DNA from 4 places in the Cellulomonas endometrii genome. Region 1 is predicted to be linked to each of the others. Evidence: riboswitches for the same ligand, from Rfam matches in the RefSeq annotation. Region 1 holds a riboswitch; each other region holds the start of a gene.

What was found. Region 1 has a riboswitch for S-adenosylmethionine ahead of QNH85_RS17055 (methylenetetrahydrofolate reductase). Riboswitches for the same ligand answer to the same signal wherever they lie in the genome.
Region 2: it holds a riboswitch for S-adenosylmethionine, as region 1 does, so the genes downstream of both, QNH85_RS09125 (ABC transporter substrate-binding protein) here and QNH85_RS17055 (methylenetetrahydrofolate reductase) in region 1, are expected to answer to the same signal.
Region 3: it holds a riboswitch for S-adenosylmethionine, as region 1 does, so the genes downstream of both, QNH85_RS17345 (aminotransferase class V-fold PLP-dependent enzyme) here and QNH85_RS17055 (methylenetetrahydrofolate reductase) in region 1, are expected to answer to the same signal.
Region 4: it holds a riboswitch for S-adenosylmethionine, as region 1 does, so the genes downstream of both, QNH85_RS09075 (NAD(P)H-dependent oxidoreductase) here and QNH85_RS17055 (methylenetetrahydrofolate reductase) in region 1, are expected to answer to the same signal.

What each region holds. Positions count from the first base shown of each region.
Region 1 is NZ_CATKPC010000020.1:24,779-32,402, forward strand. It holds gene QNH85_RS17040 ((deoxy)nucleoside triphosphate pyrophosphohydrolase) at 65-499, shown strand; gene QNH85_RS17045 (Hsp20/alpha crystallin family protein) at 662-1,123, shown strand; gene metE (5-methyltetrahydropteroyltriglutamate--homocysteine S-methyltransferase) at 1,197-3,545, opposite strand; gene QNH85_RS17055 (methylenetetrahydrofolate reductase) at 3,554-4,597, opposite strand; SAM riboswitch class I at 4,603-4,698, opposite strand; gene QNH85_RS17060 (SMP-30/gluconolactonase/LRE family protein) at 4,821-5,792, shown strand; gene QNH85_RS17065 (helix-turn-helix domain-containing protein) at 5,829-6,155, opposite strand; gene QNH85_RS17070 (hypothetical protein) at 6,210-6,542, opposite strand; gene QNH85_RS17075 (DNA-3-methyladenine glycosylase I) at 6,666-7,319, opposite strand; gene QNH85_RS17080 (MFS transporter) at 7,590-7,624, shown strand, end outside.
Region 2 is NZ_CATKPC010000006.1:168,946-176,569, reverse strand. It holds gene QNH85_RS09150 (DUF1905 domain-containing protein) at 12-284, opposite strand; gene QNH85_RS09145 (hypothetical protein) at 367-870, opposite strand; gene QNH85_RS09140 (dipeptide ABC transporter ATP-binding protein) at 961-2,628, opposite strand; gene QNH85_RS09135 (ABC transporter permease) at 2,625-3,572, opposite strand; gene QNH85_RS09130 (ABC transporter permease) at 3,569-4,528, opposite strand; gene QNH85_RS09125 (ABC transporter substrate-binding protein) at 4,528-6,162, opposite strand; SAM riboswitch class IV at 6,239-6,353, opposite strand; gene QNH85_RS09120 (LLM class flavin-dependent oxidoreductase) at 6,409-7,524, opposite strand; gene QNH85_RS09115 (LLM class flavin-dependent oxidoreductase) at 7,537-7,624, opposite strand, start outside.
Region 3 is NZ_CATKPC010000021.1:16,810-24,433, reverse strand. It holds gene QNH85_RS17360 (3-oxoacyl-ACP reductase) at 1-1,042, shown strand, start outside; gene QNH85_RS17355 (MaoC family dehydratase) at 1,039-1,986, shown strand; gene QNH85_RS17350 (pentapeptide repeat-containing protein) at 2,015-2,638, shown strand; gene QNH85_RS17345 (aminotransferase class V-fold PLP-dependent enzyme) at 2,705-4,099, opposite strand; SAM riboswitch class IV at 4,149-4,264, opposite strand; SAM riboswitch class I at 4,414-4,524, shown strand; partial or broken gene QNH85_RS17340 (DUF1737 domain-containing protein) at 4,531-4,707, shown strand; gene QNH85_RS17335 (rhodanese-like domain-containing protein) at 4,731-5,180, shown strand; gene QNH85_RS17330 (O-succinylhomoserine sulfhydrylase) at 5,177-6,427, shown strand; gene QNH85_RS17325 (hypothetical protein) at 6,384-6,881, opposite strand; gene QNH85_RS17320 (hypothetical protein) at 6,930-7,514, opposite strand.
Region 4 is NZ_CATKPC010000006.1:154,226-161,849, forward strand. It holds gene orn (oligoribonuclease) at 1-464, opposite strand, end outside; gene QNH85_RS09040 (hypothetical protein) at 597-800, opposite strand; gene QNH85_RS09045 (NADPH-dependent F420 reductase) at 914-1,531, opposite strand; gene QNH85_RS09050 (MarR family winged helix-turn-helix transcriptional regulator) at 1,629-2,159, shown strand; gene QNH85_RS09055 (PGPGW domain-containing protein) at 2,161-2,508, opposite strand; gene QNH85_RS09060 (NtaA/DmoA family FMN-dependent monooxygenase) at 2,619-4,007, opposite strand; gene QNH85_RS09065 (LLM class oxidoreductase) at 4,019-5,179, opposite strand; gene QNH85_RS09070 (flavin reductase family protein) at 5,241-5,828, opposite strand; gene QNH85_RS09075 (NAD(P)H-dependent oxidoreductase) at 5,825-6,397, opposite strand; SAM riboswitch class IV at 6,418-6,547, opposite strand; SAM riboswitch class IV at 6,751-6,863, shown strand.

The sequences.
Region 1 (7,624 bases):
CGTTCCACCCGGGGCGTCGCGACGGCGCAACGCGCAGGACATGTCGCGCTGGCAGACTTTCCGCATGGACCTCCCCGTGCTCGTCGTGGCCGCCGCGATCGTCGACGACCTCGACGCCCCCGCGGAGCTGCTGGCCGCGCGGCGGCGGTCGCCCGCCAGCCTCGCCGGGCGGTGGGAGTTCCCCGGCGGCAAGGTCGAGCCCGGCGAGGCGCCCGAGGACGCCCTGCACCGCGAGCTGCGCGAGGAGCTCGGGGTCCGCGTGGGCCTGGGCGACGAGCTGCCCGGGCCGGACGACGGGTGCTGGCGGCTGAGCGAGCGGTACACGATGCGGCTGTGGCTCGCGGAGGTCGTCGCCGGCACGCCCGAGCCGCTGGTCGAGCACGACGCGCTGCGCTGGCTGCCGCGCGGTCAGTGGCTCACGGTGCCGTGGCTGGACGCCGACGTGCGCATCGTCGACGCCCTCGGGCGACGGGTGGAGGGCGACGTCCGCAGCGCCTGACCAGCGCGTTCATCTCTGAGCGAACACCCGGGGACCGATCTGGCACTCACCACACGAGAGTGCTAAAACATGTCTCGTAGCCCTCCCGGGCCGACCAGGCCCGGGACAGCACCGCGGTCCCGGACCGTCCGGGGCCCGATCGCTCGGAGGAGGTGACGGGCTGTGGCTACGCGATTCGACCCGTTCCAGGAGATGGACCGGCTGATGAACCAGGTGCTCGGCTCGCAGCGGGCCGCGGCGACCATGCCGATGGACCTGTACCGCGCCGGCGACCACTACGTCCTGCACGTCGACCTGCCGGGAGCCGACCCGGGCTCGATCGACGTGAACGTGGACGACCGCACGCTCACCATCCGCGCCCAGCGCACGGCGCGGACCGAGGACGGCGTGCAGTGGCTCGCCAAGGAGCGCCCCGTCGGCACCTACGCGCGGCAGCTGACCGTGGGCCGCGGCCTGGCGCTCGACGCCATCTCCGCGTCGTACGCCGACGGCGTGCTGACGCTCACCATCCCCGTGGCCGAGGAGGCCAAGCCGCGCCGCATCGAGGTCACCACCGGTGGGACACCGGCGACCATCGAGCAGCGGGCCGACGCGTCGCAGCCGGAGCAGCACGCGAACGCCTGAGCCGGCGGCACGGCGCGCACGACGCCCCGGTCCCCCGCGCGGGGAGACCGGGGCGTCGTCGCGTCCGGGGCCGTCAGGCGGTCGGCACCGCCAGGCCCGCCCGCACCGTGCGCGTCGCCGCGAGGATGTGCTCCAGCGACGGCGTGACCTCGGCGTACCGCCGGGTCTTCAGCCCGCAGTCCGGGTTCACCCACAGCTGCGCCGGGTCGATCGCGCGGACGGCCTCCGAGAGCAGCTCGGTGACCTCCGCCTCGCTCGGCACGCGCGGCGAGTGGATGTCGTAGACGCCCGGGCCGATGCCGCGCGGGTAGCCCTCGGCGGCGATGTCGGCCAGGATCTCCATCTTCGAGCGGGCCGCCTCGATCGACGTCACGTCGGCGTCCAGGCCGTCGATCGCGCCGATCACCTCGCCGAACTCCGAGTAGCACAGGTGCGTGTGGATCTGGGTGTCCGGCCGCACGCCCGACGTCGCCAGGCGGAACGACCGCACCGACCAGTCCAGGTAGGCGGCGTGGTCCTCGGCACGCAGCGGCAGCAGCTCCCGCAGGGCGGGCTCGTCGACCTGGACGATCGCGGTGCCGGCGGCCTCGAGGTCGGCGATCTCGTCCCGCAGCGCCAGCGCCACCTGGTTCGCGGTGTCGGCGAGCGGCTGGTCGTCGCGGACGAACGACCACGCGAGGATCGTGACCGGCCCGGTGAGCATGCCCTTGACCGGCTTCGGGGTGAGCGACTGCGTGTAGGTCGTCCACGGCACGGTGATCGGTGCCGGGCGCGACACGTCGCCCCAGAGGATCGACGGGCGGGTGCAGCGCGAGCCGTAGGACTGCACCCAGCCGTGCTGCGTCACGTCGAACCCGTCGAGGTTCTCGGCGAAGTACTGCACCATGTCGTTGCGCTCGGGCTCGCCGTGCACGAGGACGTCCAGGCCGATCTCCTCCTGGAGCTCGACGACGCGGCGGATCTCCGCCTTCATCTCGTCCTCGTACTGCGCGGCGGTCAGCTCCCCGCGGCCGAACGCGGCGCGGGCCACCCGGATCTCCGGGGTCTGCGGGAACGACCCGATCGTCGTGGTGGGCAGGGCCGGCAGGCGCAGGCGGGCGGCCTGGGCGTCGCGGCGGGCGTCGAACGGCCCGCGGTGGAACGCGTCGGCGGGCAGCGCGGCGAGCCGGTCGCGGACCTCCGGGCGGACGACGCCGGGCGCCTCGGCGCGGCTCCGGCGGGCGTCGGCGGCGGCGAGCAGCTCCGCGTGCACGGCCTCGCGGCCCTCGGTCAGGCCCGTCGCCAGGGTGACGACCTCGCCGACCTTCTGGTCCGCGAACGCCAGCCACGACCGCAGGGTCGGGTCGAGCTGCTGCTCCTCCTCCACGTCGTGCGGGAGGTGGAACAGCGACGTCGAGGTCGCGACCGCGACCTGCGCGGCGCCCAGGCCCTCCAGACGCTCGAGCGTGCCGAGCGCGGCCGAGAGGTCGGCGCGCCAGACGTTGTGGCCGTCGACGACGCCGCCGACGAGCACCTTCGACCCCAGGCCCGGCACCGGCTCCGCCGGGACGTCGCCCCGCACGAGGTCGATCGCGAGGCCCTCGACGTCGGTGCCCGCGAGCACGGGCAGGGCGTCGCGGAGGTCGCCGTAGGGCGCGGCCACGAGGATCGCGGGGCGCTCGGCGGCGGGCAGCGCGGTGGCCAGCGCCCGGTACGCCTCGGCCGCCGCGGCGAGCAGCCGGTCGGCGGGCACGCCGGTCGACTCCGACACCAGCGCGGGCTCGTCGAGCTGCACCCACGTGGCGCCGGCGCGGGCGAGGTCCCGCAGCAGCTCCGCGTAGACCGGCAGCACGTCGGCGAGGCGGTCGATCGGCAGGAAGTCCTCCGGCGCGTCCTCGGTCGGCTTCGCCAGCGCCAGGAACGTCACCGGCCCGACGAGCACCGGGCGGGTGAGCACGCCGTCGGCCAGGCCCTCGGCGAGCTCGCGCACCGGGCGGTCGCTCGCGTAGCGGAACGTCGTCGTCGGGCCGATCTCCGGGACCAGGTAGTGGTAGTTCGAGTCGAACCACTTGGTCATCTCGAGCGGCAGGTCGTCCCCGCGGCCGCGGGCGACGGTGGAGTACCCCGCGAGGTCCAGCCCGCCGTCGGCCGTCGTCAGGTCGGCGAACCGCTCCGGCACCGCGCCCAGCACGGTCGCGGCGTCGAGCACGTGGTCGTAGAAGGAGAACGCGCTGGGGATCGCGGGCAGGCGGGTGTCCAGGCCCAGCCCGGCCAGGTGGGTGCGGGTGCGGCGGCGCAGGTCGGCGGCCGCCGCCTCGACCTCCTCGGCGCTCGCGCGGCCGGCCCAGAACGCCTCGAGGGCCTTCTTCAGCTCGCGGCGCGGCCCGATGCGGGGGTAGCCCAGGATCGTGCCGGCGGGGAAGGGGTGCGTGTGCTCGGTCATGTCTCGCCTCAGCTGGTGGGAACGGGGGTCGGGTCGTCGAGGGGGGCCGCGGTGACGCGGCTGTGCGCGCTGGGGGCGTCGCCACCGAGGCCGGCGCCCTCCAGCAGGTCCAGCGCGGGGCCGGGGGTGTTGAAGGTGTAGAGGTGGACGCCGGGCGCGCCGCCGTCGAGCACGGCGTTCGCCAGGTCGACGCCCAGGCGGGTGCCCGCGCGGTGCCGGCGGCCGACGTCGACGGGGTCCTCGGGGTCGAACGCGTCGAGCACGTCGAGGACCTGCGCCGGCACCTCCACGCCGGTGAGCTGCTGGACGCGGCGCAGGCGTGCGGGGTCGGTCATCGGGATGATCCCCGGGATGATCGGGATGACGACGCCCGCGTCCCGGGCCAGCGCCACGAGCTCGCAGTACGAGTCGACGTCGTAGAACACCTGGGTGATCGCGAAGTCCGCGCCGGCCTCCTGCTTGGCGAGCAGCGCCGCGATGTCCTGCTCCCGCGTGCTGCCCGAGCCGGCGTTGCCCCGCGGGAACGCGGCGACCGCCACCGACAGCGGCCGGCTCGCCGCGCGGACGGCCTGCGCGGGGCTGGTGGCGCACCGGCGCCGCTCGATCTCCCGGAGCAGCGCCACCAGGGCGCTCGCCGTCGGCAGGCCCTCGGGGTGCGGCCGCCAGGACTCGTCGGCGGGCGGGTCGCCGCGCAGCGCCAGGAACGAGCGGACGCCCTCGTCCAGGAACTCCTCGACCGTGCGGGTCAGGTCCTCCCGCGAGGTGCCCACGCAGGTCAGGTGCGCGATCGGGCTGAGCGACGTCTCGCGCAGCAGCCGCCGCACGAGCGCCCGGGTGGTCTGCCGGGTGCTGCCGGACGCGCCGTAGGTGACGGACACGAAGTCCGGGCGCGCGGCGGCGAGCTGCTGCACCGTGGACCACAGCCGCGGTGCGGCGTCCGGGTTCCGCGGCGGGAACAGCTCGAACGACACGGTGGGGCGGTCGACGGCACCGAGGCCGTCGGCCACCGCGTCGTCGGCCGTGGGGTGCGCGGGTGCGCCAGTACTGCTCATCGTCAGCTCCATCGAACCTGGCGGAAGCACCCACACCCTCACGAGGAGGGGGGTTGCTGCGACGTCGACGAGCCAGGTCTCTCGGCCGCTCTGGATGGTGTGGCCACCGTAGAGCCCGCCCCGGAGGGTGTCCAGTGCCCCTGATGCGTCATCTACTCGTGACGGGGACCACACGCGGAGGGCTGCGCGTGCGGGTCGCTGGGCGGCGTGCCAGGGTCGGCCGATGACCGACCTGCGCGCCGTCCCGCTGCCCGCCACCCGCCTCCGGGTCCCCGACCTGGTGGCCGCTGCCCGGGCGGCCGGCACCGTGACCGGTCGCGCCGAGGTGCTCGGGGACGCGCGCGCGGAGCTGGGGGAGCGGCCCCTCTGGGACGCGTCGGCGGACGCGCTGGTCTGGGTCGACATCGACGGCCGCACCGTGCACCGGTGGGCCGGCGGCGACCCCCTGCGGGACAGCCTGTCGAACGTCCCGTCGCAGGTGGGGGTCGCCTGGCCCACCGCGTCCGGGGGGCTGCTGCTCGCGACCGCGGACGGGCTCGGCGTCCACGACGGCACCACGCTCGGACCGGTCACCCGGCCCGGCGACATGCCGGCCGGGTACCGGTTCAACGACGGCGGGTGCGACCCGGCCGGGCGGTTCTGGGTGGCGAGCATGCCGCGGGACGGGTCACCCGGTGACGGCACGGTCTACCGGGTGTCGTCCGGCGGGTCCGCCGACGGGTCCGCCGCTGCGGACGGGCTCGACGTCCGGGCGGTGCACACGGGCGTCGGCATCGGGAACGGGCTGGCGTGGAGCCCCGACGGCGGCACGTGCTACCTGACGGACACCGCGGCCGGGGTGGTGTTCCGGATGCCGTACGACGTCGCGTCCGGCACGTGCGGGGAGCCGGAGGTGCTCCTCGCGTTCGACCCGGACGGGCCGACCCCGGACGGCACCGCGGTGGACGCCGAGGGGTGCCTGTGGCTCGCGGTGTACGGCGCCGGGTGCGTGCTGCGGGTCTCGCCGGACGGGACCCCGGTGGGCGTGGTCGAGGCGCCGACGCCGGACGTGACGTGCCCGGGGTTCGGGGCGCCGGGTGCCGGGCGGCTGTTCGTGACGACCGCCGCGGCCGACGGCGACCCGCTGGGCGGGGCGGTGCTCGGGTGCGCCGTCGCGGTCGACGGGCTGCCGGTGCCGCGGTTCGCCGACCGGTGAGCCGGCGCTCCCCGGCGCGTTGCCCGCGGTCCCACCTCAGTCCTCCCCGGGAGCAGGCTCACCGACGACGGTGAGGCGCCCACCCAGCGCGGACGCGAGGCGCACCAGCGTGTCCCTGGTCGGGTTGCCGAGCCCGCGTTCGATGCGGCTGATGTCCGCCTGCTGAACCGACGCCCGCTGCGCGAGCTGTGCCTGACTGAGGTGGTTCTCCCGGCGGAGTGCCGCGATGTCCTGGCCCAGCCGTTCGTCCGCTGCCAGCCGGGCACGGAGATCGGCCCCCGTCCGGTTCGCGACGGCCTGGACGTCGGGGGTCCACCCCGCTCGGACGTCCTCTGCGATCTGGCGGTACGGCGTCGTGGCCATGGCGCACCTCCCGTGCTGTCCTGGCTGATCTTATGTGCTGACGCACATGGGACGTCAAGTGCTCGCCCGCCAGGCGGCGAGGTGGCGCCTGGCCGCCGCGATCTCCCGGCGCTGCCGTCGTTCCGACGGGTCACGTCCCTTGTCGTACGCGTGGAGCAGCAGGACGACGCGATCGCCGTGGAAGGTCGCGAAGATCCGCAGGAGCACCGTGCGGCGAGCACCGCGGAACGGTTCGGAGGGCGACCTCTGGCCGCGGGAGAGGACGGCGGCGAGGGACTGCCGGACACGCAGCTCGTACAGGCCGCCGCCGAGAGCGCGGCACCACTCGGTTCCCACCAGGTCGAGGCCGTGCGGCTCGACGACATGAGTCAGCACCGCGTCGACCACGGCCTGCGTGTACGGGTCGGCCCGGCGGAACCACCGCTCGAACCCGGACGTTCCCGTGGCGTCGTCCCCCCAGACCTCGACCTGCCAGCGCCGTGGCGGTGGAGGATCGGCCGCCATCTGTGGTCAGCCCGCGGCGCGGGCCAGGACGACCGGGCAGTCCGCGAGGTGGTCGTCGACGATCCCGCACGCCTGCATCGCCGCGTACGCGGTGGTCGGGCCGACGAACCGGAACCCCCGCCGCTTCAGCTCCTTGGCGAGCGCGACGGAGGACGGCGTGGTGGCCGGCACCTCCGCGAAGCTGCGGGGGCGGGGCGCGTCGGCGCGGTCCACGGCGTAGGACCAGAACAGCTCGTCGAGGGTCCCGCCCGCGTCGTGCAGGTCGAGGAGCGCCCGCGCGTTCGCCACGGCGGCGACGATCTTCGCGCGGTTCCGGATGATCCCCGCGTCCGCCATGAGGCGCTCCACGTCGTGCTCGTCGTAGGTGGCGACGACCGCGGCGTCGAAGCCGGCGAAGGCCTCGCGGAACGCCTCGCGCTTGCGGAGCACGGTGATCCAGGCGAGGCCCGACTGGAACGCCTCGAGCGTCATGCGCTCGTACAGCTCGCGCTCCCCGTGGACGGGCCGGCCCCACTCCTCGTCGTGGTACCGCTCGTACAGCGGGTCGCCGTCGCCGAAGCAGCGGCGACCCGGGAGGGTCGGCCCGGCCGTGGCGGCGGTGACCGGGTGCACGGCGCCCGGTAGGAGCGGGCCGTCGTCGGGGGTGTCTGCGCTCGTCATGGCCGTCACTCTGCCCCACGGCGCCCACACCCCGCGGCCGTCCTCCACAGCCCGCGCCGCACCCGGAGCCTGTGGTCGGCTGGGCGCCCGGCGATCGGCCGACCGTCCGGGATGTGAACAAGATCCGTCTACGCACTGAGACGGCGTAGGGTCCATCCCGCGCTGGAGCACCACGAGCGTCACCTGAGCCGACCTGCGAGCCGACCACCACCGGGACGTCCACGGTGGTCCGCGCGCCGTCGACCGTCGCCGAACCGGAGCCCTCCCGCCATGTCAGCACCAGCAGTGCCCACCACCACGCCGGC
Region 2 (7,624 bases), on a different contig from region 1:
CCCGCCCCGCGCTACCTCGGGGTGATGGTCACGTCGACGGTGTCGCCGACGTCCTTGCCGAGCGCCTTTCGGACCTTGGCGCTGAGCGACACCATGTGCCCGCCGGTCCCGGTCACCATCGCGCCGACGTTCTCCAGCAGCACGTCGTCGACGGCCGCGTCGACCCGGACCGTCCTCCCGGTGCCGAAGAACTCCGCGGAGTCCGGGATCTCCACACAGCTCCAGGTCTCGCCCTTGACCTCGACACCGATCGTCGTCCGGAAGCTCAGCTGCTCTGCGCCCATGACCGCAGCGTATGCGGGGTCTCGCCGTCGACCACGGCATGCAGGGGTCGGCTCGCTGCCGTGCCGGATCAGCGTTCTGCCGCTACACGAACCGGATCTCCTCGACGAGGTGCTGGACGCTCGCCGCACGGTCGGCGGCGGCGGACTCGCGCGCGACGGCCTCGGCGTCCTCCCGGCCGCGCTGCTCGCTCAGGTCGCCGTCGATGTCGGTGAGCAGGGCGACGAGCTCGTGAGCCAGGCCGTCACGCAGCTGTCCCAGGGTGGTGTTCCCGATCAGCAGGCGCCGGTCGGAGACCTTGAGCGTCACCCGCGGGTAGCCGCGCTCGGCGAGCCGCTGCGTGCTGTCGCGGCCCTCGATCGCCGTCTTCTCGGGGTGGGTCACCTGGCGGGTGAACACGACCGGCACCGTGTACGTCGTGGGCTCGTCGTCGGTCCCGAGCATCGCGGGCAGTCCGCTGACCAAGATGGACGCGAGCCGCAGCGTGTCGTCGCCGGTGGCGCCCACGTCACCTCCGGCACGAGCCTCGGGCACGACAGGTTCACCGGTGCGCAGGGACGTGGAGCTGGAGACGGGGTGGACGGGCATGACGCCCTCCGATGCTGGATCCGGGTCGTCGCCTCACGGAGAGGTCCTCGATACCGGGCTACCCCCAGTCTACGTCCGGCGCCGGGCCGCTCAGCCCACCACCGCCGCACGCACCCGCCCGCCGGGGATCGCCGCGACGAGCTCCCGCGTGTACTCCTCCCGCGGGTCCAGCAGGATCTGCTCCGCGGTGCCCTGCTCCACGAGCCGCCCGTGGTGCAGCACCCCGACCTCGTCGGCGACCTGCCGGACCACGGCGAGATCGTGCGAGATGAACAGGTACGTCAGCCCGTGCTCGGCCTGCAGCCGCACCAGGAGCTCGAGGATCTGCGCCTGGACGGACACGTCGAGCGCGGACACCGGCTCGTCGAGCACGACCAGGTCCGGCCGCAGCGCCAGCGCCCGGGCGATCGCGACGCGCTGCCGCTGCCCGCCGGAGAGCTCGCGAGGGCTGCGCCGCAGCGCGTCGGGGGGCAGCGCGACGTCCTGGACGAGCTCGCGGGCCCGCGCGGACCGCTCGGCGCGGGTGCCGATCCCGTAGGCGCGCAGCGGCTCGGTGATCACCTGCTCGACGGTGAACCGCGGGTCGAGCGACGCGTACGGGCTCTGGTAGACGACCTGGAACCCGCGCCGGAGCCGCCGCAGGGCCTCGCCGCGCGTCGCGGTGATGTCCTGGCCCCGGAACAGCACGCGGCCGGACGACGGGCGCTCCAGGCGGAGGGCGAGCCGCGCGGTGGTGCTCTTGCCGGACCCGGACTCGCCGACCAGGGCGTAGGTGCGGCCGCGCTGGACGCGCAGGCTGACGCCGTCGACCGCGAGCACCGCCCGGGACGCGGCGCCGCGCGGCAGCGGGAAGGCCTTGCGCACGTCGGCGAGCTCGAGCACGGGGACGCCGTCCCCGGTCGACGCCGCGGGCACCGGGACCGACGCCGGCGCGACGAGCCGCTCGCTCGCGAGGCTCGGGGCCGCCGCGATGAGCGCCTGCGTGTACGGGTGCTGCGGGGCGTGCAGCACCTCCTCGGCGGTGCCCTCCTCGACCACGACCCCACGCTCGAGCACGACGATCCGGTCGGCGCGGTCGGCCGCCACGCCGAGGTCGTGCGTGATGAGCAGCAGCGCCGTGCCCTGGTCGCGGACGAGCTGATCCAGGTGGTCGAGGATCCGCCGCTGCACCGTGACGTCGAGGGCGCTGGTGGGCTCGTCCGCGACGAGCAGGCGCGGGCCGGCGGCGATCGCGACGGCGATGAGCACCCGCTGGCGCATGCCCCCGGACAGCTGGTGCGGGTACTGGCGGGCGCGGGCGGCGGGGTCGTCGATGCCGGCGCGCCGCAGCAGCTCGACCGCGCGGCGGCGCGCCTCGGCCCGCCGGGCGAGCCCGTGGATCACGAGCACCTCCGCGACCTGGTCGCCGACGCGCTGCACCGGGTTGAGCGAGACGGTCGGGTCCTGGGGCACGAGCCCGACCTCGCGGCCGCGCACCGCCTGCAGCTCCTTGTCGGTCAGCCGCGACACGTCCCGGCCGGCGAGCCGCACGGTGCCGCCGGTGACGGCGCCGCCCCGGGCCAGCAGGTGCAGCGCCGCGTGGGCAGTGGTGCTCTTGCCGGAGCCGGACTCCCCCACCAGCGCGACGACCTCGCCGGCGCGGACGGTCAGGTCGACGCCCCGCACGGCGCGGTAGGTCCCGCCGCCGGCCGTCCGGTACGCGACCTCCAGCCCGCGCACCTCGAGCACGGGCTCCGTGCCCCGGTCCTCCTGCGTCACTGGTCGTCTCCCGTCGTCTCGAGGGCGCGCGCCACGCGGTTGGCGGCCAGCACCACCGCGACGATCACGAGCCCGGGCAGGGTCGTCAGCCACCACGCGGTGGCGAGGAAGTCGCGGCCGCCGGAGACCAGCGACCCCCACTCCGGGGTGGGCGGCGGCGTGCCGTAGCCGAGGAAGCTCAGCGCGGACACGGCGAGCACCGCCGCCCCGAGCTCCAGCGCGACGAGCGCCAGGACCGGTCCGGACGAGTTCGGCAGCACGTGCCGGAGCAGCACCGCGTACCACCGCGACCCGGACGCCCGCGCCGCCTCGACGTAGACCGAGGTGGACGTGCGCAGCACCTCGGCGCGCATCACGCGCGCGAACGTCGCGACCGCGCCGATGCCGACCGCGACGGCGATCTTCGCCGCACCGGTGCCCAGCGCCGTGATGATCGCCAGCGACAGCAGGATGCTGGGCACCGCGAGCAGGACGTCGACCAGCCGGCCGACCACGTCGTCCACCCACCCCCGCAGGAATCCCGCGAGCAGGCCGAGCAGCGAGCCCACGACCAGGCCGACCGCGACCGCGAGCGTCGTCGTCCGCAGGGACAGCGAGGCGCCGTGCACGACGCGGGTCCAGACGTCGCGGCCGAGGTGGTCGGTGCCGAGCAGGTGCGCGGCGGACGGCGGCTGCAGTCGGTCCGCGGGGACCCCCGTCAGAGGGTCGCCGGACGCGAACACCCCCGGTGCGACAGCCCACGCGGCGACGAGCAGCAGCACCAGGCCGGCGAGGACCAGCCCGGGCCGTCGGACCAGGTACCGGGCGGCCCGCGCGACCCGCGGGCCGGTGGCCCCGGCGCCGCGCACCCGGCCGCGGCGCAGGATCGACCGCGCGTCCTCGCGGTCGGTGATCTCGATCTCGTCCGTCGTCCGCGCCAGCGGGCCGGACACGGCGGCGCTCACGCGGCCACCGCCCCGAGCCGACCGCGGGACTGGATCCGCGGGTCGAGCAGCGGGTACAGCAGGTCGACGACGAGGGTGGTGACCACGAACACCAGCGCGGACAGCACCACGACGGCGAGGACCACCGGCACGTCCTGCTGGTCGACCGACTGCACGGTGAGCCGCCCCAGCCCGACGCGCGAGAACACCGTCTCCGTGACGACCGCCCCGCCGAGCAGGGAGCCGACCACCACGCCGAGCATCGTGAAGGCGGGGATCGCCGCGTTGCGCAGGGCGTGCCCGAGGTGCACGCGCAGCCGCCCGGCGCCCTTCGCCCGGGCGGTCTCCACGTACGGCTCGCCGAGGGTGCTGCGCAGGCTGCGGGACAGCACCTGGGCGAGCTGGGCGCCCGGCGGGACGGCCAGCGTGACGGCGGGGAGCACCAGGCTGCGCCACCCGTCGTTGCCGATCGCCGGCAGCAGCCCCGCGCGGAACGACACCCACTGCAGCAGCACGAGGCCCACGAAGAACGTGGGCAGCGCGACCCCGAGCGGCGGCAGCGCCGACAGCGCCTGGCGCAGCGCCCGGCTGCGCGGCAGCACTGAGGCGACGGCGAGCACGGTACCGCCGGCCACCGCGAGCGCCAGCGCGGCACCCGTCAGCTTCAGGGTCTCCGGCAGCGCCTGGGCGACGAGCGTCCCCGCCGGTGCGCCCGACTGGTACGAGGCCCCGAAGTCCAGCCGCAGGGCCCGCCACAGCGCGTCGGCGTACTGCACGAGCACGGGCCGGTCCAGGCCGTACTGCGCGCGCAGGTCGTCGAGCAGCGCCGGGTCGACGTCCTGCACCTCGCCGCCGGCGCCGGCCGCGAGCGCGGCGGGGTCGCTGGGCAGCAGGTAGAGGACGAAGAACGCGAGGGTGAACGCCGCCCAGAGCACGAGCAGGCCCTGGGCGGCGCGCCGCACGAGGTACCGGGCCATCAGCTGGCGTCCACCCACGCGTCGTAGAAGTCCAGCCGGCTGGAGCCCTCGAACGTCAGGCCGTGCACGTGCTCCGCGGCGGCGATCGTGGTCGACAGCTCGTAGACCGGGATGGCGTGACCGTGCTCGATCAGCAGCCGCGACGCCGCGGTGACCAGCTCCTCGCGCGCGGCGGGGTCGGTGGCGGCGGCGGACCGGTCGAGCAGGTCGTCGACCTCCTCCGGCGCCCGCTTGTTGATGTTGCGGGCGTTCGCGGAGAACACGGTCCGGAGCACGTCCGGGTCGGACCGGGTGAGGTTGTAGTAGTCGAAGTCGAAGTCCCCGTCGGCCTTGATCGCCGTGGACTCCGCGATCTCGACGTGCTGGAGCTGGAGGTCGACGCCGATCTGCCGGAGCTGCTGCTGCACCAGCTCGAGCGGCGCGGGGTCCTGCCAGAACGTCACGGTCGTCGACAGCCGCTGGCCGTCCTTCTCGCGGATGCCGTCGTCGCCGACCGCCCAGCCCGCGTCGTCCAGCAGCTGCTCGGCGCCCTGCGGGTCGTAGGCGAGGTCGTCCGCGAGTGACTCGAACAGCGGCGTGGAGTGGGACAGCACGCCGGACGCGGCCTGGTCGCGCTCGGTCAGGACGGTGTCGACGATCTGCTGCCGGTCGATGCCCTTCGAGATGGCGACGCGGACGGCCTCGTCGGACGCCAGCGGGCTCGACTCGTTCGGGAACAGCTGGTAGGCGACGCCGGGGTTGGCGCGCTGCTCGAGCCAGAACCCGTTGCCGTCGAACTGCGCCTGGTCGACGGGGTTGATCGCCGCCGTCGCGTCGATCTGGCCGGACTGCAGGCTGCCCGCGCGGACCGAGGCCTCGGGGATGACCTGGAACGTCACGGTGTCGAGGTAGGCCTCGCCGGTGTGGTCGTTCGCGGCCGAGCCCCAGGCGTAGCCGTCGACCTTGGAGAGCACGACCTCCTGGTCCTGCGTGTACGACTCGACCGCGAACGGCCCAGAGCCCACGTAGTCGCCGGCGCACCGCTCCTCGGGCGTCAGCGTCGCCGACGCGGGCGACAGCAGGCCGAGCGAGAACGTCGAGCTCGCCTGCAGGAACTGCGCGCTCGGGGCGGCGAAGTCCACGGTCACGGTCCGCTCGTCGACGACCGTCGTGCCCTCGTACCCGACCAGGTACTGCGAGCCGAGCGACGCCGTGGCGCCCAGGGCGACGATCGTGTCGAAGTTCGTCTTCACGGACGCGGCGTCGATCGGCGTGCCGTCGGCGTACACGGCGTCGTCCCGCAGGTGGAACGTGTAGCTCGACGCGTCGTCGCCGACCTCCCAGCTCTCGGCGAGCCACGGCACGATCTCGCCGGACTCCGGGTCCTGGGCGGTCAGGGACGCGACGGTCTGGCGGGCCACGGCGATCGCGTCGTTGTTGCCGACCTGCTGCGGGTCGATGCAGCGGGAGTCGACGGTGATCGCGAACCGGAGGTCGCCGCCCTCGACGGGCTCGGCCGACGCGGCGGCGTCCGTGGGGCCGTCACCGCCGGAGCCGCCCGCGCCGCCCGAGCACGCGCCGAGCAGCAGGGTCGTGGCGGCGAGGGCGGCGGCGGCGCCCGAGCGGGCGTCCCGCCGGCGGGGAGGTGTGGTCATGCTGAGCTCCTGGTGGTCGCCGGCAGGGGCCGGCCGGCGCGGGGCCGGAGCGCGCGGGGGCGCGGTCCGGCGGCCGTTGCCGTGCTTACCCGTCCCGCGGTCGCGGTCGGGTCAGGTCGTTCCCGGAGCACCCCGTCACGTCGAAGGGTTGCTGGCCAGCGAGCCGGGCCTTGGTGCTGGCGCTCGTCACCCGGGGGTGAGGGAACCCGCGGCGGCGGGGCCGGTCAAGGAGCCGCCGCGGGGTTCTCACATGCCGGATCCGGGTGTCGCCGCGGTGAACCCGGCCGCCCGGCGCGGGTCCGCCGCGCTCCACAGGTCGGTCGTCACCTCGGCCCTCACGAGCGGCGCGACCTCCTCGGCGAACCGGCGCAGCACGTCCTCCTGCTCCGCCGGGTCGAGCAGGTGGTTCACCGAGACGGACTGCAGCACGTGCCCGTAGGACGCGTGGTAGTCGAGGATCTTCTCGGCCACCCGCTCCGGGGACCCGACCAGGGCCGGCCCGCGCTCGACCGCCTCCTCCAGGGTCCGGAAGCTCGGCGCCCTCCCGACGGCGTCCGCCCCGTACCCGCGGCGCGCAGCGGCGTCCACCTGCCCCTGGTACAGCGGCCGGTACTGGGCGACCGCCGCCTCGGTGGTGTCGGCCAGGAACAGGCCGCCGGACCCGGCGCCGACGAACGCCGCCGCCGGGTCGTGCCCGTGCGCGGCGTACCGCTCGCGGTAGTGGTCGATCAGCACCTGGTAGTTCTCCCGCGGCTGGAGCGCGTTCGCCGTGACGACCGGGTCGCCCCACCGCGCCGCGAGCTCGACCGCGAACCGGGACGTCGCCGACCCGTGCCAGATGCGGAACGGACCCGCGTACGGGCGGGGCAGGGTGGTGGCGTGCTCGAGGCGGTGCCGGTGCCGGCCCTCCCAGGTCACGTCCTCCTCGGACAGCAGCAGCCGGAGCAGCTCGTAGTTCTCCTCGAGGTACTCGTACTGCCTGCCGACGTCGAGCCCCAGCAGCGGGTACTGCAGCACCTCGTTGCCCTTGCCGATGACGATCTCCAGCCGCCCGCGGGACAGCTGGTCGACGGTGGCGAGGTCCTCCGCGACCCGCACGGGGTCGAGCAGCGCCAGGACCGTGACGCCGGTCGACAGCAGGATGCGGCTGGTCGACACCGCGACCGCCCCGAGGATCACCGTGGGGGCGGACGACAGCACGTCGCCGGCGTGCCGCTCCCCCACGGCGAACGAGTCGAACCCCAGCTCCTCGGCCAGCACGGCGTGCCGCACCGTGCGCGCGAGCCGGTCCGCCGGCGGCACCGCCCTCCCGGTCACCGGGTGCGGCGGGTTGAAGACGATGTCGAGCAGCTGGAACCGCACGCCGCGTCCCGCTCAGGCCGCGGCGGCGGCAGCGGCGGCGTCGCGGGCGGCGACCCCCTCGCGCACGAGCGGGATGACGTACCGGCCGAAGTCCACGGCG
Region 3 (7,624 bases), on a different contig from region 1:
CCCGACGCTCAAGACGCTCGCCCGGCACGGCCGGGTGGTCACGGTGTCCCGACCCGCCGCCGCGGACCACGCGCCTGCGCTCGCCGCGGCCCGCCAGGGCGTCGACGGCGCGCTGCGCTCGATCGCCAAGGAGCTGCGCGGCGGCGCCACCGCGAACGGCGTGGTGGTCGCGGACGACGTGCCCGTCACCGCGCCCGGCGTGCTCGGCGCGCTGCGGTTCCTGCTGTCGCCCCGCTCCGCGTACGTCGACGGGCAGCTGCTGCCGGTCGACTCCGCGGCCGGGTCCCTGCCCGCGGACTGGGAGCGGCCGCTCGACGGCCGGGTCGCGGTCGTCACGGGCGCCGCCCGGGGCATCGGCGAGGCCATCGCCACGACGCTCGCCCGCGACGGCGCCACCGTCGTGGCCGTCGACGTCCCCGCCGCGGGCGAGGCGCTCGCGTCGGTCGCGAACCGGGTGCGCGGCACCGCGCTGCAGCTCGACGTCACGGCCGAGGACGCCGGGGCCCGGATCCTGGAGCACGCCCTGGCGCGGCACGGCCGGCTCGACGTCGTCGTGCACAACGCGGGCATCACCCGGGACAAGCTGCTCGCGAACATGACGCCCGACCGCTGGGAGTCCGTCATCGCGGTGAACATCGCCGCGCAGCTCCGGATCAACGAGGCGCTGCTGACGTCGGGCGACTTCACCGACGCGCCGCGGATCGTGTCGCTCGCCTCGACCTCCGGGATCGCCGGGAACCGCGGGCAGACGAACTACGCCGCCTCGAAGGGCGGGGTCATCGGCATGGTCCAGGCCACCGCGCCGCTGCTCGCGGCGTTCGGGGGCACGGCCAACGCCGTCGCACCCGGGTTCATCGAGACCGACATGACCGCCCGCATGCCCGCGCTCACCCGGCAGGTCGCGCGGCGGCTGTCCTCGCTGCAGCAGGGCGGCCTGCCGGTCGACGTCGCCGAGGCCGTGGCGTTCCTCGCGTCGCCGCAGGCCGGCGGGGTCGTGGGGCAGGTGCTGCGGGTGTGCGGCCAGAGCATGGTCGGCCGGTGACGGCCGTCGCCACCGGGGCGGGACGCGAAGTCGTCCTCGGCGCGCCGCCCCGGCTCGGGGAGCTGTACGCCCGCGCCGGCCTCGCGTCGGGCCGCGCCGCCGTCGGCGGTCAGGTGCGCCGGGTGCTGCGCCGCGGCGAGGGCTCCGGCGCCGCGGCGGCGCTGCCCGCCGTGACGCACCGGCTCGACGGCGTGCACCCCGACGCCGAGCAGCTGACCGCGTACCAGCACCTGGTCGGCGAGCCGGCCGGCGACGTGCTGCCCGCCGGATACGTGCACGTCCTGGCGTTCCCCGTCGCGATCGCGCTCATCGTGCGGCCCGACTTCCCGATGCCCCCGCTCGGCATCGTGCACCTGGCCAACCGGGTGGAGCAGCGCCAGGCGCTGCGGCTCGGCGACGTGCTCGAGATCCGCGCGTGGGCGCAGGACCTGCGGCCGCACCGCCGCGGCGCGCAGGTCGACCTCGTGTCCGAGGTGCGGCGCGCGGGCGACCCGGGGTCCGCCCCCGCCGCGTGGCGCGGGGTCTCGACGTACCTGGCGCCCGGCGTCCGGGTGCCCGGTGCCCCGCCCGAGGACGCACCCCGGCCCGACTTCGTCCCGCCCGCGCCCACCGGCCGCTGGGCCCTGGGCGCCGACGCCGGGCGCCGGTACGCCGCGGTGTCCGGGGACGCCAACCCGATCCACCTGTCCCCGCTGACGGCCAGGGCCCTCGGGTTCCCCCGGGCCATCGCGCACGGCATGTTCACCGCGGCCCGGGCGCTCGCCGACGTCGGCGCCCGGCGCGGCAGGACGTACACGTGGGACGTGGAGTTCGCCTCCCCCGTGCTGCTGCCCGCGACGCCCGCGGTGTCCGTCGCGCGGGACGGGGACGGGTGGGTGGTCACGGCCTGGGACGCGCGGAAGGGGAAGCTGCACCTGCGCTCGGAGGTGCGGCCGCTGGGGTGACGTCACACCCGGGTGCCACGCTGGTCCCATGACGACCCCGCGCGAGGACACCCTGGACCGCTGGACCGGCACCCTGGAGCCGGAGGGCGACTACGACCGCCTGCTCCTCGACGCGCTGGACCTGTCCGACGCCGACGCGGAGAGCGCCCGGGTGATCGAGTGCCTGCTGCGCGGCTGCGACCTGGGCGGCGCCGAGCTCGACCACGCGCACCTGGTCGACACCACGCTGACCGACTGCCGCGCGGGCACCCTGCGGGCCCGGTCGGGGTCGTGGCGGGACGTGACGCTGCGGGACTGCCGGCTCGGCGCGTTCGAGGCGTTCGGCAGCTCGTGGGACCGGGTGACCGTCGAGGGCGGGAAGATCGACTACCTGAACCTGCGGGACGCGCGGGTGCAGGACCTCCGGTTCGTGCACTGCACGATCGGCGACCTGGACCTCGCGGGGGTGAAGGCCGCGCGGGTGCGGTTCGAGGACTGCCGGGTCGGGCGGCTCGACGTCACGCGGGCGCAGCTGCGGGAGGTCGACCTGCGCGGCGCGGACCTGGCCGGGCTGGACGGCACCGCGGGCCTCAAGGGCGCCACGATCAGCCGGCAGCAGCTGCTGGACCTGGCGGACGCGCTCGCGGAGCACCTGGGCGTCACCGTCCGCTGACCCCGTGGCGGGCGTGCGCGACCCGGGCCGGCCTGCCCCCCGCTCGGGCCGACCCGGGCCGCGGTCTCAGTCCTCCACCGCGGGGCCGCACGCGGCGGCCGCGGTGGCGGCGATGGCGTCGATGCCGGGCACCGCGGGCCGGGGCCGGGTGTCCCCGGCCACCGTCCAGCACCCGTCGACGACCTCGTACGCGGCGCGCGGCCCGTCGGCGACGAACGCGTGGAGCCCGGCGACGAGCCGGTCGACCGCGTCGGTCGTGGTGCCGACGCCGACCGACGCCCGCAGCGCCCCGCCGGTCACGCCGACCCGCGCGAGCAGCGGGTGCGCGCAGAACCGGCCGTCCCGCACGCCGATCCCGTGCTCCGCCGACAGGTACGCGGCGACGAGCCCGGAGTCGTGGTCGCCGAGCGTGAACGACACGACGCCCACCGGGTCGGCGGAGTCGGACCACAGCCGCAGCACCCGCGCGCCGGGCACGGTCGCGAGGCCCGCGAGCAGCCGGTCCCGCAGCGCCGTCTCGTGCGCGGCGAGCGCGCCGTCGGGCAGGGCCGCCAGGGTGTCGCACGCCTCCGCGAGCGCCACCGCGCCGAGCACGTTCGGCGAGCCGCCCTCGTGCCGCGCGGGCGCCGGCTGCCACAGCGTCCGGTCGGTGCGGACGTCGCGGACGGCGCCGCCGCCGGCGAGGTAGGGGGTCCCGGCGTCCAGCCAGTCCCGGCGCCCCACGAGCGCACCCGCCCCGAACGGCGCGTACGTCTTGTGCCCGGAGAACGCCACGTAGTCGACGCCCGACTCGGCCAGCGAGAACGCGCGGTGCGGGACGAGCTGCGCGCCGTCGACGGCCACGCGCGCTCCCGCCTCCTGCGCGAGCGCCACCACCGAGGCGATCGGCAGTGCCTCGCCGGTCACGTTGGACGCGCCCGTCACCGTGACCAGGGCGTACGGCTGCCGGGCCAGCTCATCGCGCAGGGCGACGAGCGTCTCCGCGACGGTCGGCGCGGACGGCAGGACCGTCGCCACCCGGCCGGAGCCGCGGACGGACCGCACCCAGGGCAGCAGGTTGGCGTGGTGCTCGACGTCGAGCACCAGCACCCGCCCGCCGTCGGGCACGCACCCGGCCAGCAGGTTGAGCGAGTCGGTGGTGTTCCGCGTGATGACCGCGACGTCGTCCTCGCGGGCCCCGACGAACCGCGCGACCGCCGACCGGGAGGCCTCGTACAGGGCCGTCGACACCTGCGACAGGTAACCCGCGCCGCGGTGCACGGACGCGTACAGCGGCAGCACCTCGACGACCCGCGCGGCGACGGACTCGAGCGCCGGCGCGGACGCCGCGTAGTCCAGGTTGGCGTACGGCACGGACCGGCCGTCGACCAGCGGGACGAGCGTGTCCCAGCCGACGACGGGCAGCAGCGCCTGCTCGGCGGTGACGGCGGTGGCACACGTGGTGGCGGTGGAGACGGACATGGGAGGACCCCCGGGTGGATCGATGGGGGCCCGGTGCGTCGACCGGGTCACCCCGCGCTTGCCGGCCACCGGACGGTGGACGGCCAGGTCGTCACCCGGGGCACCCCGCCGCGGAGGGAGGGTTGCCGGCCAGCGAGCCGGGGCTTCGCGCTGGCGCTCATGACCTGCCACGAGGATGGGGCGGGCGCGGCGGAGGTGTCAACCGGCGTCCAGCCACCGGCACGGGTGAACCCGCCGCGGACCAGAAGGGGACCGGCCGTGGACCGGCCGTGGACGAGGGGAGTGACGCCCCCGGCCGATGGCGTAGCATCGCCGCACCATCCAGAGCGGCCGAGAGATCTGGCTCGTCGACGCCGCAGCAACCCGCGGTCCGCCTCCTCGCGAGCCGGACCGGCCGAGGGTGCTTCCGCCAGGTCCGATGGAGGAGACGCATGACCGACACCGACGACCGCCTGCGCTACCGCCTGCTGACGGGGCCGGACGACCGCTCGTTCTGCGAACGGGTCAGCGAGGCGCTGGCCGACGGCTACGAGCTGCACGGCGCCCCCGCGGCGACCTTCGACGGCCAGCGCGTGATCGTGGCGCAGGCCGTCGTGCTGCCCGCGTCCGCCACGGCCCGGGTGCGGCCGCTGTGAGCGCGCGGCACGGGCACGGCTACGCCGGCGACCTGACCCCGCAGGAGGCCTGGGACCTGCTCGCGTCCGACGAGCGCGCCGTCCTGGTCGACGTCCGCACCGAGGGCGAGTGGCAGACCATCGGCGTCCCCGACACGGGCGACCTGGCCGGCGAGGACACCGCCGAGCGCACCGCCTTCGTGCAGTGGACCGACGCGTTCGGCCGCCCGAACCCGCGGTTCCTCGACGAGCTCGCGCGCGCCGGGATCACGCCCGACGACCCGCGGCCCGTCGTGTTCCTGTGCCGGTCCGGCGTGCGCTCCGTCGCCGCCGCGAGCACCGCGACCGCCGCGGGCCTCGGCCCGGCGTACAACGTCCTGAGCGGGTTCGAGGGCGACGTCGGCCCCGACGGCCGCCGCGGCCACCAGGGCTGGCGCGCCGAGGGGCTCCCGTGGCGGGAGGCGTGACCACCCCCGGCCCCGGCGACTGGCAGGACGACCGGCTCCCGCGCGAGGGGCTGCGGCCGGACACGCTCGCGGTCCGCGGCGGCACCGTCCGCACCGGGTTCCAGGAGACGTCCGAGGCGCTGTTCCTCACCCAGGGGTACGTCTACGCCCACGCGGCCGACGCGGAGGCCGCGTTCGCCGGCGAGAGCGACCGGTTCCTGTACTCCCGGTACGGCAACCCCACGGTGTCGAGCTTCGAGGAGCGGCTGCGCCTGCTCGAGGGCGCCGAGGCCTGCTACGCGACGGCGTCCGGCATGTCCGCGGTGTTCACGGCCCTCGCGGCGCTGGTCCGCTCCGGGTCGCGCGTGGTCGCCGCCCGGGCGCTGTTCGGGTCGTCGGTGGTGATCTTCGACGAGATCTTCGCGAAGTGGGGCGTCCGGACCGACTACGTCGACGGGCACGTCCCCGAGCAGTGGGAGGCCGCGCTCGCCACCCCCGCGGACGTCGTGTTCTTCGAGACCCCGTCGAACCCGATGCAGGACCTCGTGGACATCGCCACCGTCAGCCGCCTGGCGCACGCGGCCGGCGCGGTCGTCGTGGTCGACAACGTGTTCGCGACGCCCGTCCTGTCCCGGCCGCTCGCGTTCGGCGCCGACGTCGTCGTGTACTCGGCGACCAAGCACATCGACGGGCAGGGGCGCGTCCTCGGCGGGGCGATCCTGGGCACCGACGCGTTCGTGCACGGCCCGGTGCAGACGCTGATCCGGAACACGGGGCCCTCGCTCAGCCCGTTCAACGCGTGGGTGCTGCTCAAGGGCCTGGAGACGCTGTCGCTGCGGGTGCGGCACCAGACGGCGTCCGCGCTGACCCTCGCCGGCCGGCTGGAGCAGCACCCCGCCGTCGCGTCGGTCCGGTACCCGTACCTGCCGTCGCACCCGCAGCACGACCTCGCGCTCGCGCAGCAGGACGGCGGCGGGACCGTCGTGACGTTCGACCTGCGGGTGCCCGAGGGCGCCGGGCCGGACGTGGCGAAGAAGTCGACGTACGCGTTCCTCGACGCCCTGCGGGTCGTCGACATCTCGAACAACCTGGGCGACGCGAAGTCCCTGGTCACGCACCCGGCGACGACCACCCACCGCAAGCTCGGCCCGGCCGGGCGCGCGGCGGTCGGCATCGCGGAGTCCACCGTGCGGCTGTCGGTCGGGCTCGAGGACCCCGCCGACCTCAGCGACGACCTGGAGCAGGCGCTGGCGGCGCTGGAGGGCTGACCGCCGGCGCCGCGGGCTCCGCGGCCGCGCGCGGCCGCCAGCGCAGCAGCGCGACGAGGGCGAGCGCCGTCGGGACGAGCGCGAGGACGGCGCCGTTCGCGATCACGGACGGCCACGACGTGCCGGCGCCCGACGGCGGTCCGACGACGAGCAGCGTCGCGGCCGCGGTGGTGACGACCGCCGTCGCGAGCGTGGTGAGCGCGATCGCGACCGCACGCGCCGGCCGGCCCCGCGGCGGCAGGGACGGGGCGACCGCGAGCACGCCCAGGCCGACCACCGTCAGCGCGGCCGTGCACGGCAGCGTGAGGAACGCGACCAGGTACAGGCTGTAGCCCGCGCCGGCCAGGACGTCCGCCGGCGACATGCCCAGCACCAGCGCGAGGACCAGCCACCCGCCGACGAGCACCGCGGGCAGCGCGAGGCCGGCGAGCACCCAGTGCCACAGACGAGTCACGCACTCAACCTAGCGAGCAGCCGCTCCAGCCCGCGCGGCTCCGGGGCCTCAGGCGGCGACGAGGGCCCGGAGCTGCGCCGCGGCGGCCGGTCCGCCGGCCAGCGGGTGCAGCACGACCCCGTCGACGCCGGCCCGGCGCGCGAGCTCGCGCACCTCGGCCACGAGGCGGTCGGCGGTCGTCACGACCCGGGTGTCCGCCGGCGACCACGTGAGCCCGGCCAGGGCGTCGAGGTGCTCGAGCTGCGACCGCTTGCGGCGGGCGGTCCTCTCGTCGCCCGCGAGCACCACCTCCAGGTCCAGCAGCACCCGCACCTCCGCCCGGTCGCGGCCCGACGCGGCGACGGCCTCCTCCACCAGGGCGGCGACCCGCGACAGCGCGCCCACGGACGGCACGGCGACGGAGAACTCGAGCCGGATGACGTCGGCGTGCACCGCGGCCAGGGCGATCGCCGACTCGGACCCGGGGCGCGACTCCACGGTGCGCACGCCGTAGTCGGGGGCGAGCACGTGGATGGTCGGGTCGGGCGCGGGCGGATGCGCGGGAGCCGGGGCGTGCCGGCGGGCGAGCGGCAGGACGACGGGCAGGTGACGTGCGGCGGCCGCGGGCGCGCGGTCCAGGACGGGCTGAGCCATGGGGTGTCCTCGAGGGGTGGGGCGGGGTGCGCGGCGAGGGCCGTACCGGCCGCGGGCGCGCGAGGTCGTCAGCTCAGCGACAACAGACCCGGCTCAGGAACACGCGAGCA
Region 4 (7,624 bases), on a different contig from region 1:
ATGCTCTCCAGGATGTCGGCGAGCGCCCGGTGGCCGCCGTGCTTCTGCGGCGACGCGAAGTACACCCGCGGGTACCAGCGGCGGGCGAGCTCCTTGATGGAGGACACGTCGATCACCCGGTAGTGCAGGTGGCCGATCAGCTCGGGCATGTCGCGGTCGAGGAACACCTTGTCGGTGCCCACGGAGTTGCCGGCGAGCGGCGCCTTGCCCGGCTCCGGCACCCACCGGCGCACGTACTCGAGCACGGTGGCCTGCGCCTCGGCGAGGGTCGTGCCCCCGGCCAGGGCGTCGAGCAGGCCCGAGGTGGTGTGCATCGTCCGGACGAAGTCGCCCATCTGCTCCAGGGCCTCCGCGGGCGGGGCGATGACGACGTCGACGCCCTCGCCGAGCACGTTGAGCTCGGAGTCGGTGACGACGGCCGCGACCTCGACCAGGGCGTCGTCCGTCGAGGACAGCCCCGTCATCTCGCAGTCGATCCAGACGATGCGGTCGGCGCTGCCGTTGCCGTTGCTGATGGTGCTCACCCGCCCAGGGTACGGGTGAGCCCGCCGGACGGGGGTCCGACGGGCTCACCGGATGGAGGTGGTGCTGCGCGGTCAGCGGAGCGTCGCGACGGCGGTGCCGAGGCCGTGGAACGCCCGCAACCGGTGCGGGCGGGCCCGTTCCGGAGGCCGGCCGCGCGTCTCGGCGGACGGTCTGGACCGGGTGCCGCGCTCGGTGCGACGACGGACGAGCGCGACCGTCTCGCGGCGCTCGCGCAGGTCCCGCTGGAGGACGTCGAAGGTGAGGGTGGGGTGCATGGTGGTGGTCTCCGTCGTGCTGCTGGACGGGGCCTGGCCGGGCCCCCGGGACTCACCGCGGTGACCCCTACGGTTCCACCGCGCGCACCGCGCCGTCACCGGTTTTTCGCCGCTCAGCGCTCGAGCACGAATCCCGAGGTCCACGACGTCTTCCCGCCCGCGGCGAGCGTCATCTGGAGGAACCCCAGCGCCTCGAGCTCGTGCGCCCGTCGCAGGGAGCCCGCGTCGACGGCGCGCAGCCCGGCGCCCTCGACGACACCTGCCAGCGCGGCCTTCGCGTCCGCGTCGTCGCCGGCGACGAGCACGGTGGTCGGCCGGCCGGCGATCGTGCCGGTGGCGAGCGTCGCGGCGAACGTCGTGTTGAAGGCCTTGAGCACGCGGGCCTGCGGGAGCCGCTCGGCGAGCTCGGCGGTCGCGGACGAGCCGGCGGGGACCACCAGCGCGTCGAAGGTGGCGAAGTCGACGGGGTTGCTGACGTCGACGACCACCCGGCCGGCGAACCCGTCGGCGTAGCGGTCGGCGACCTCGGCGAGCGCGGGGTAGGGGAGCGCCAGCACCACGACGTCGCCGGTGACGGCGTCGCCGACCGTGCCGGGGGTGACGCGGGGGTCGACGGCCGCCGCCTTCGCGGGGTCCCGGGTCAGCACCTGGACGTCGGCGCCCGCCGTGAGCGCGAGCCGCGCGACGGCCGCGCCGATGTTTCCTGCTCCGATGACGGTCACGCTGGTCATGTCTGCTCCTGGGGTCGGGGTCCGCGGCAGAGGTTGTCGCTTCAACTGAAACTACGCCCGGTCTGTTGAAGCGTCAACCTTTCGGTAGGATGGCGCCATGACCGACGACCCGCGCTGGCTCAGCGCCCGCGAGCTGCAGGCCTGGATGCGGCTGGAGGCCGTCGCCGAGCTGCTGCCGACCGCGCTCGACCACCAGCTCCAGCGCGATGCCGACCTGTCCCACTACGACTACCTGGTGCTCGCCAAGCTGTCCGAGGCCCCGCAGCGCACCCTGCGGATGAGCGGGCTCGCGGCCAGCACCAACGCCACGCTGCCGCGGCTGTCCCACGTCGCGGCCCGGCTGGAGGCGCGCGGCTACCTCACGCGCACCCGCTCCGACGACGACCGGCGCTCCACGCTGGCGACGCTCACCGAGGACGGCTGGCGGAAGGTGGTCGCGACCGCCCCCACGCACGTCGCGGAGGTCCGGCGGCTGGTCGTCGACCGCCTCACCGCGGAGCAGGTCGACCAGCTCGACGCGATCGCGCTCGCCGTCCTCGGCGCGCTCGACCCCGAGAACCGGCTCGAGGCGCAGAACCCCGTCGCCGGCGCCTCCGACGCGTGCGGGAACGAGGCGGCGGGGAGCTGACCTATCCGGCGCTCTCGCCGCGGCGCCGCGCCCGGCGGTCCCGCCACGACTGCCACACCCGCATCACGAAGGCCTTGAAGCGGTCCGTCAGGCGGCGGACCGCCGGGAACTCGGTGCCGAGGATGCCGAGACCCAGGAAGATCAGCAGCCAGCCCGGCCCAGGCAGGACGAGCAGGGCGATCCCGACGGCGACCACCGACCCGCCGACGACCGTCACCACGACCTTGTACGTCAGCCGGAGCCACGGCGTGCTGTCCAGGCGCGCGCGCAGCCGGGCCAGGGCGAGGTGCGCGCCGGTGTCGGTGCGCTCGCCGGCGGCGATCTCGGCGGCCAGGCCGTCGTCGGGCACGCGGCCTCCGGGGGTCGAGGTGTCCACGGCAGCATGACGTCCGGGACGCCTCGATTGTTCCCGGGACCGGCGGGTGAGATCCGGGCCGCCGGGCGGGCGCGGGCCGTGCGTCAGCGCGCCACGAGCTCCGGGGTGCGCGCGTCCGCCGCGGGGTGCGCCCCCGACGGGCCGCGGCGGGTCAGCGGCCCCCGCAGGCCCAGGTGCTCGCGGAGCGTCGTGCCGGCGTACGCGGTGCGGTAGGCCCCGCGCTCCTGCAGCTCCGGCACGACCCGGTCGACGATGTCGTCCAGCCCGGACGGGATGATCCAGGGGCTGATGTTGAACCCGTCGACCGCGCCCGTCCGGACGAACTGGACCAGGCGGTCCGCGACGGCCGACGGCGTGCCGACGAACCCCCGCTCGCCCGTGACGCGCACGACGAGCTGCCGGATCGAGAGGCCCTCCGCCTCGGCGAGCGACCGCCACCGCGCGGCGACCTCGTGGGTGCGGGCGCCGGTCGTCGACGTCCCGCCCTCCGCGCCGAGCTCGGCGACGACCGGGTCGTGCGCCGGGAGCGGGCCGTCCGGGTCGTAGCCGCTGAGGTCCTCGCCCCAGATCGTGCCGACGACGTGCAGCGCCGTGGCGGGGCTGACCTGGTTCCACCGGACCCAGCGGTCCTTCTCCTCGGCCTCGGCGGCGGTGTCCCCGACCACGACGGCGGTGCCCGGGAAGATCTTCACGTCGTCCTCGGGCCGGCCGGCGGCGACCGTGCGGGCACGGATGTCCTCGGCGAACGCCAGCGCGTCGGCGAGCACGCTCCCGTGCCGGCTGAAGATCACGTCCGCCGACCGGGCGGCGAAGTCGCGGCCCTGCGGGGAGTCGCCGGCCTGGAAGATCACCGGGTGGCCCTGCGGGCTGCGGGGGGTGGTGGGGTCGACCTCCGCGTCCAGCAGCTCGCCGTGCACGGACACGTGGGCCACGTCGCCGGCGTCGGCGGCGGGCCAGGCGTCCCAGATCCGGCGGGCGGTGGCCAGCACCTGCTCGGCGCGGTCGTACCGGCGGGCGTGGTCGAGGTAGCCGCCCCGGCGGAAGTTCTCCCCGGTCCAGGCGTTGTCCGTGGTCACGACGTTCCACGCGGCGCGCCCGCCGGACAGCACGTCCAGGCCGGCGAGGCGCCGGGCGAGGTCGACGGGGTCGTTGTAGGTGGTGTTCTGGGTGGCGACCAGGCCGATCCGCTCGGTGACCGCCGCCAGCGCCGCGAGCTGCGTGATGGCGTCCGGGCGACCCACCACGTCCAGGTCGTGCAGGGCGCCGCGGCTCTCGCGCAGCCGCAGGCCCTCGCCGAGGAAGAAGGCGTCGAACAGGCCGCGCTCCGCGGTGCGGGCCACGCGCTCGAAGGACGCGAAGTCCGTCTGCGAGCCGGACTCGGGGTCGGACCAGATGGTCGTGTGGTTGACGCCCTGGAAGAAGACGCCGAAGTGGACCTGCGCCGCGGGGCGCGTCAGGGGGTGCTCGGACATGGCGGGACTCCTCAGGCGGACTGCCGGGCGGACCCGGCGAGGCGGTGGGCGGGACGGGGCAGGCCCAGGTGGTCGCGCAGGGTCGCGCCGGCGCGCGGGGCGGCGGCGAGCCGGGCGGCGCGCAGGGCGGGCAGCACCTCGCGGGCCAGCACGGGCAGGTCGACGTCGAGGACCGCGGGGAGCAGCCGCACGCCGGCGACCTCCTCGGACGCCGCGAGCTCGGTGAGCAGCCGGACCAGCCCCGCCGCGTCGCCGACGTGCCGCAGGGCCCGGCCGGGCGCCGGCGGTCGGGTGCCGTCCAGCTCGGCGAGCCGCTCGCGCCCGGTGCGGTCGGCGGTGTCGAGGACGACCTCGATCTCGACCGCGGCGAGCGGTGCGCCCGGGGTCGCTCCGCGGGCCTCCCGGGCGGCGGCGAGCGCGCCGGCCACGTCCGCGCCCGCCACGCCCGCACCGCCCACGCCCGCACCGCCCGCGCCCCCGACGAGGGCCACGTCCACCAGGTCCTCGCCCGGCCGGCCGGCGGCGACGTCGCCCGCCCGCGCGAGCACCACCAGCTGGCCCTGCGGCGGCCGCGGCGTGATGAGCGGGCCCACGACGGAGAAGCTCGCACCGCGGAAGTCGACGCGGTGCACGCGGCCGCGGTCGACGTACCGGCCGGTGGCGACGTCCCGGATCACCGCGTCGTCCTCCCACGAGTCCCACAGGTCGCGGACCACCTGGACGACGTCCCGCGCCTCGCGGTCCAGGTCCGGCACCGCCGCCCGGCCGTACGCCGCGGGTGCCGCGTCGCCCGGGGTGACGGCCGCCAGCCAGCCGCCCCGGCCGGACGCGGCGATGTCGAGCGACGCGAGCTGCGCGGCGACGTGGAACGGCTCGGGGTAGGTCGTCGGCACCTCCGGCACCAGGCCGAGGGCCGTGGTGGTCCGGGACACGAACGCCGCGCGGGTGACCGCGTCCAGCCGCGCCGAGGTGGTGGCCCCGGGCGCGGCGGGCAGCACCGCGTCGGCGAAGGTCGCGAAGGTGAAGCCGGCGTTCTCGGCGCGGCGCACCGTCCCGGCCAGGCGGGCGCCGGAGACGAGGTCGGCGCCGCTCAGGCCGGTGACGGCGGCGGCCGCGGGGTGGCTGCCGGCGCCGTCGACGTCGACGCCGAGGAACAGGGGTGGGGTGGTCATGCGGTCCTCCGAGGGGCGCGCGGGTGCGGGGTGACGGTCGGTGCGGGGGCGTCGGGGCGCCTCAGAGCGCCGAGTGCCCGCCGATCCGGTGGTAGGTGCGGTCGTGGTAGACGAGCGGGGACGGCGGGCGGCCCGCGTCCCCGGCCGCGCCCCCAGCCGTGTCGGCGGCGGGGGAGCCGGCGGACAGGGCCCGCAGCGAGACCAGGTAGCTGTCGCCCACGGGCGTGCGCTGCAGCACCCGCGCCCGCACCCACGACACCGCGCCGTCGATCACGGGCTCACCGGTCGCGAGCGACGACCACCCGCCGGCGGCGAACCGGTCGATCCCGCTGGTTGCGAACCGGGCGGAGACGTCGTGCTGGTGGTCCGCGAGGAAGCTCACCGCCAGCGTCGCGGCCCCCGAGACGGCCGGCCACGACGAGGAGGTGGACGCGAGCGAGAACGCGAGCAGCGGCGGGGCGGCGGACACCGAGATGACGGACGTGGCGGTGAACCCGACCGGCTGCCCCTCGTGCCGCAGCGCCACCACGGCGACGCCCGCGGGGTGCCGGCGGAACACCGACTTGAACTCCTGGGCGTCCAGCTGCCGCTCGTCCTGCTCGGCGAGCAGCCGCTCGAGCGCCGACAGGTCCGTGTGCTCGGCGGTCACCGGGCCACCGCCACGGCCGGACGGGTGACGGCGGGGTCCGCGGGCACGCCCGCAGCGCGCCGCAGCGCCGCGCCGGACCGCAGCAGCCAGGCGTCGAGCACCGCGTCGAGGTCGGGCAGCTGCGCCTCCGTGACCGCGAGCGCCCGGGTCGGCACGACGGCGCCGAGCTCGACGAGCACCGGCCGCAGGTGCACCTCGCCGGCCAGCGCGTGCGCGGGGTTGCCGGACACGACCAGCGGGACGGCGACGACCCCGGCGAGGCCGTCCGGGCCGTACAGGTCCAGGAACGCCTTGAGCAGCCCGGTGTAGGACGCCTTGTAGACCGGCGTCGCGACGACCGCCACGTCGGCGGCGGCGAGCCGGGCCAGGGCGTCGTCGGCGGCGGGGTGCACCGGGGCGAGCACCTCGCCCGCGAGCTCCGCCAGGTCGACGGTGGTGACCGCGGGAGCGGGGCCGTCGGTCAGGTGCTCCGCGACGCGGGCGGCGACCGCGCGGGCGGCCTGGAGGGTGCGGGAGCCGGGCCGCGGGTTGCCGGAGAGGGCGACGACGGCAGGGGGACGGGACGTCATGGGGTGCCTCGCAGACGGGTCGATCACGCTTGCCGCGCGGCGGAACGGGGGGTGAGCCCCGGCCGACGGCCAGGTCATCTCCCGGAGCACCCCGCCGTGACGTGGGGTTGCTGCCCAGCAAGCCGGGGCTTGGCGCTGGGACTCGTGACCTCGGGCGGCTGTCTAGCACCGGCGGGCGCGCGGGCCGACGGTGCGCGGGGGAGTTCTCACGATCCGGGACCGTGCGTCGCCCCCGCGGTGACATCGCTCCGCCATGCGAGACGCCGCACCCGGCTCGTTGACTTCCCGAGCGCGGCGTCCCTAAGTTCCGCGGCACCGAGTCACGCCGAGCAGCACCGGCGGTGAGGCCCGGTGGTCATGAGCTCCGACACCAAGCCCCGGCTCGTCGGACGGCAACCCCCCGCGCGGGTGGGTGCCCCGGGTGAGGACCAGGCCCGCTGCCGCCGGCAGTGGGGCAACACGCGAGCCCGTCCCCCGGCGGGCGCACCGAGGAGCACGCATGAACCGGAGCACGCCGACGCCGACCGCGCGTCCGTCCTCCCGCGCCGCACGGCCCTGCGCCGTGCCCGCCGGCCTGCCGGGCGCCGTCGCCCCGCGCGCCGCCTCCTGTCGCTGTCGCTGACCTCCCGCACCCCGCCGCGCCGAGCGCGCGCAGCGCCCCGCGCGCGACCTCGCGCCGCGGCCCGCCGGTCCGCGTCCCACCGGCCGCACCCCACCGGCCGCACCCCACCCCGTCCGGCACCCCGGTCCGCGCTGCCGCGCGCCGTCCCGCCCTGCCGCCCGCGAACGGAGCCCCGCCATGCCCCCCCCCCCCCCCCGCCCGGCCCCGCCCGGCCCCGCCCGCCCCGAGGACCGGCACGTCGTCCTCGCCGTCGACCTGACGGCGCTGGGCGCCCGCCCCGGCGGCCACGGCCCGCACGGCGTGGTCGTCCCGCGCCCCTTCGACGGCGAGCGCCTGGCGCGGCTCGTGCACCGGGCCGTCCGCGGCCTGCTCGACCTGGTCCTGCTGGGCGACGCGTTCTTGCTGCACCCCGGCCGCCGGCAGGTCCCGGGCCGGCTCGACGCCGCCGTGGCCGCCGCCCGGGTCGCGCCGCTCGGCACCGGCACCGCCCTCGTCGCCGGGGTGGCGCACGAGCACGTCGACCCCGCGCACGTGGCGGGGGCGGTCCGGGGCGTGCAGCGCGCCGGGCGGGGACCCGCGGGCTGGTTGCTCTCCGGCCCCGCGCC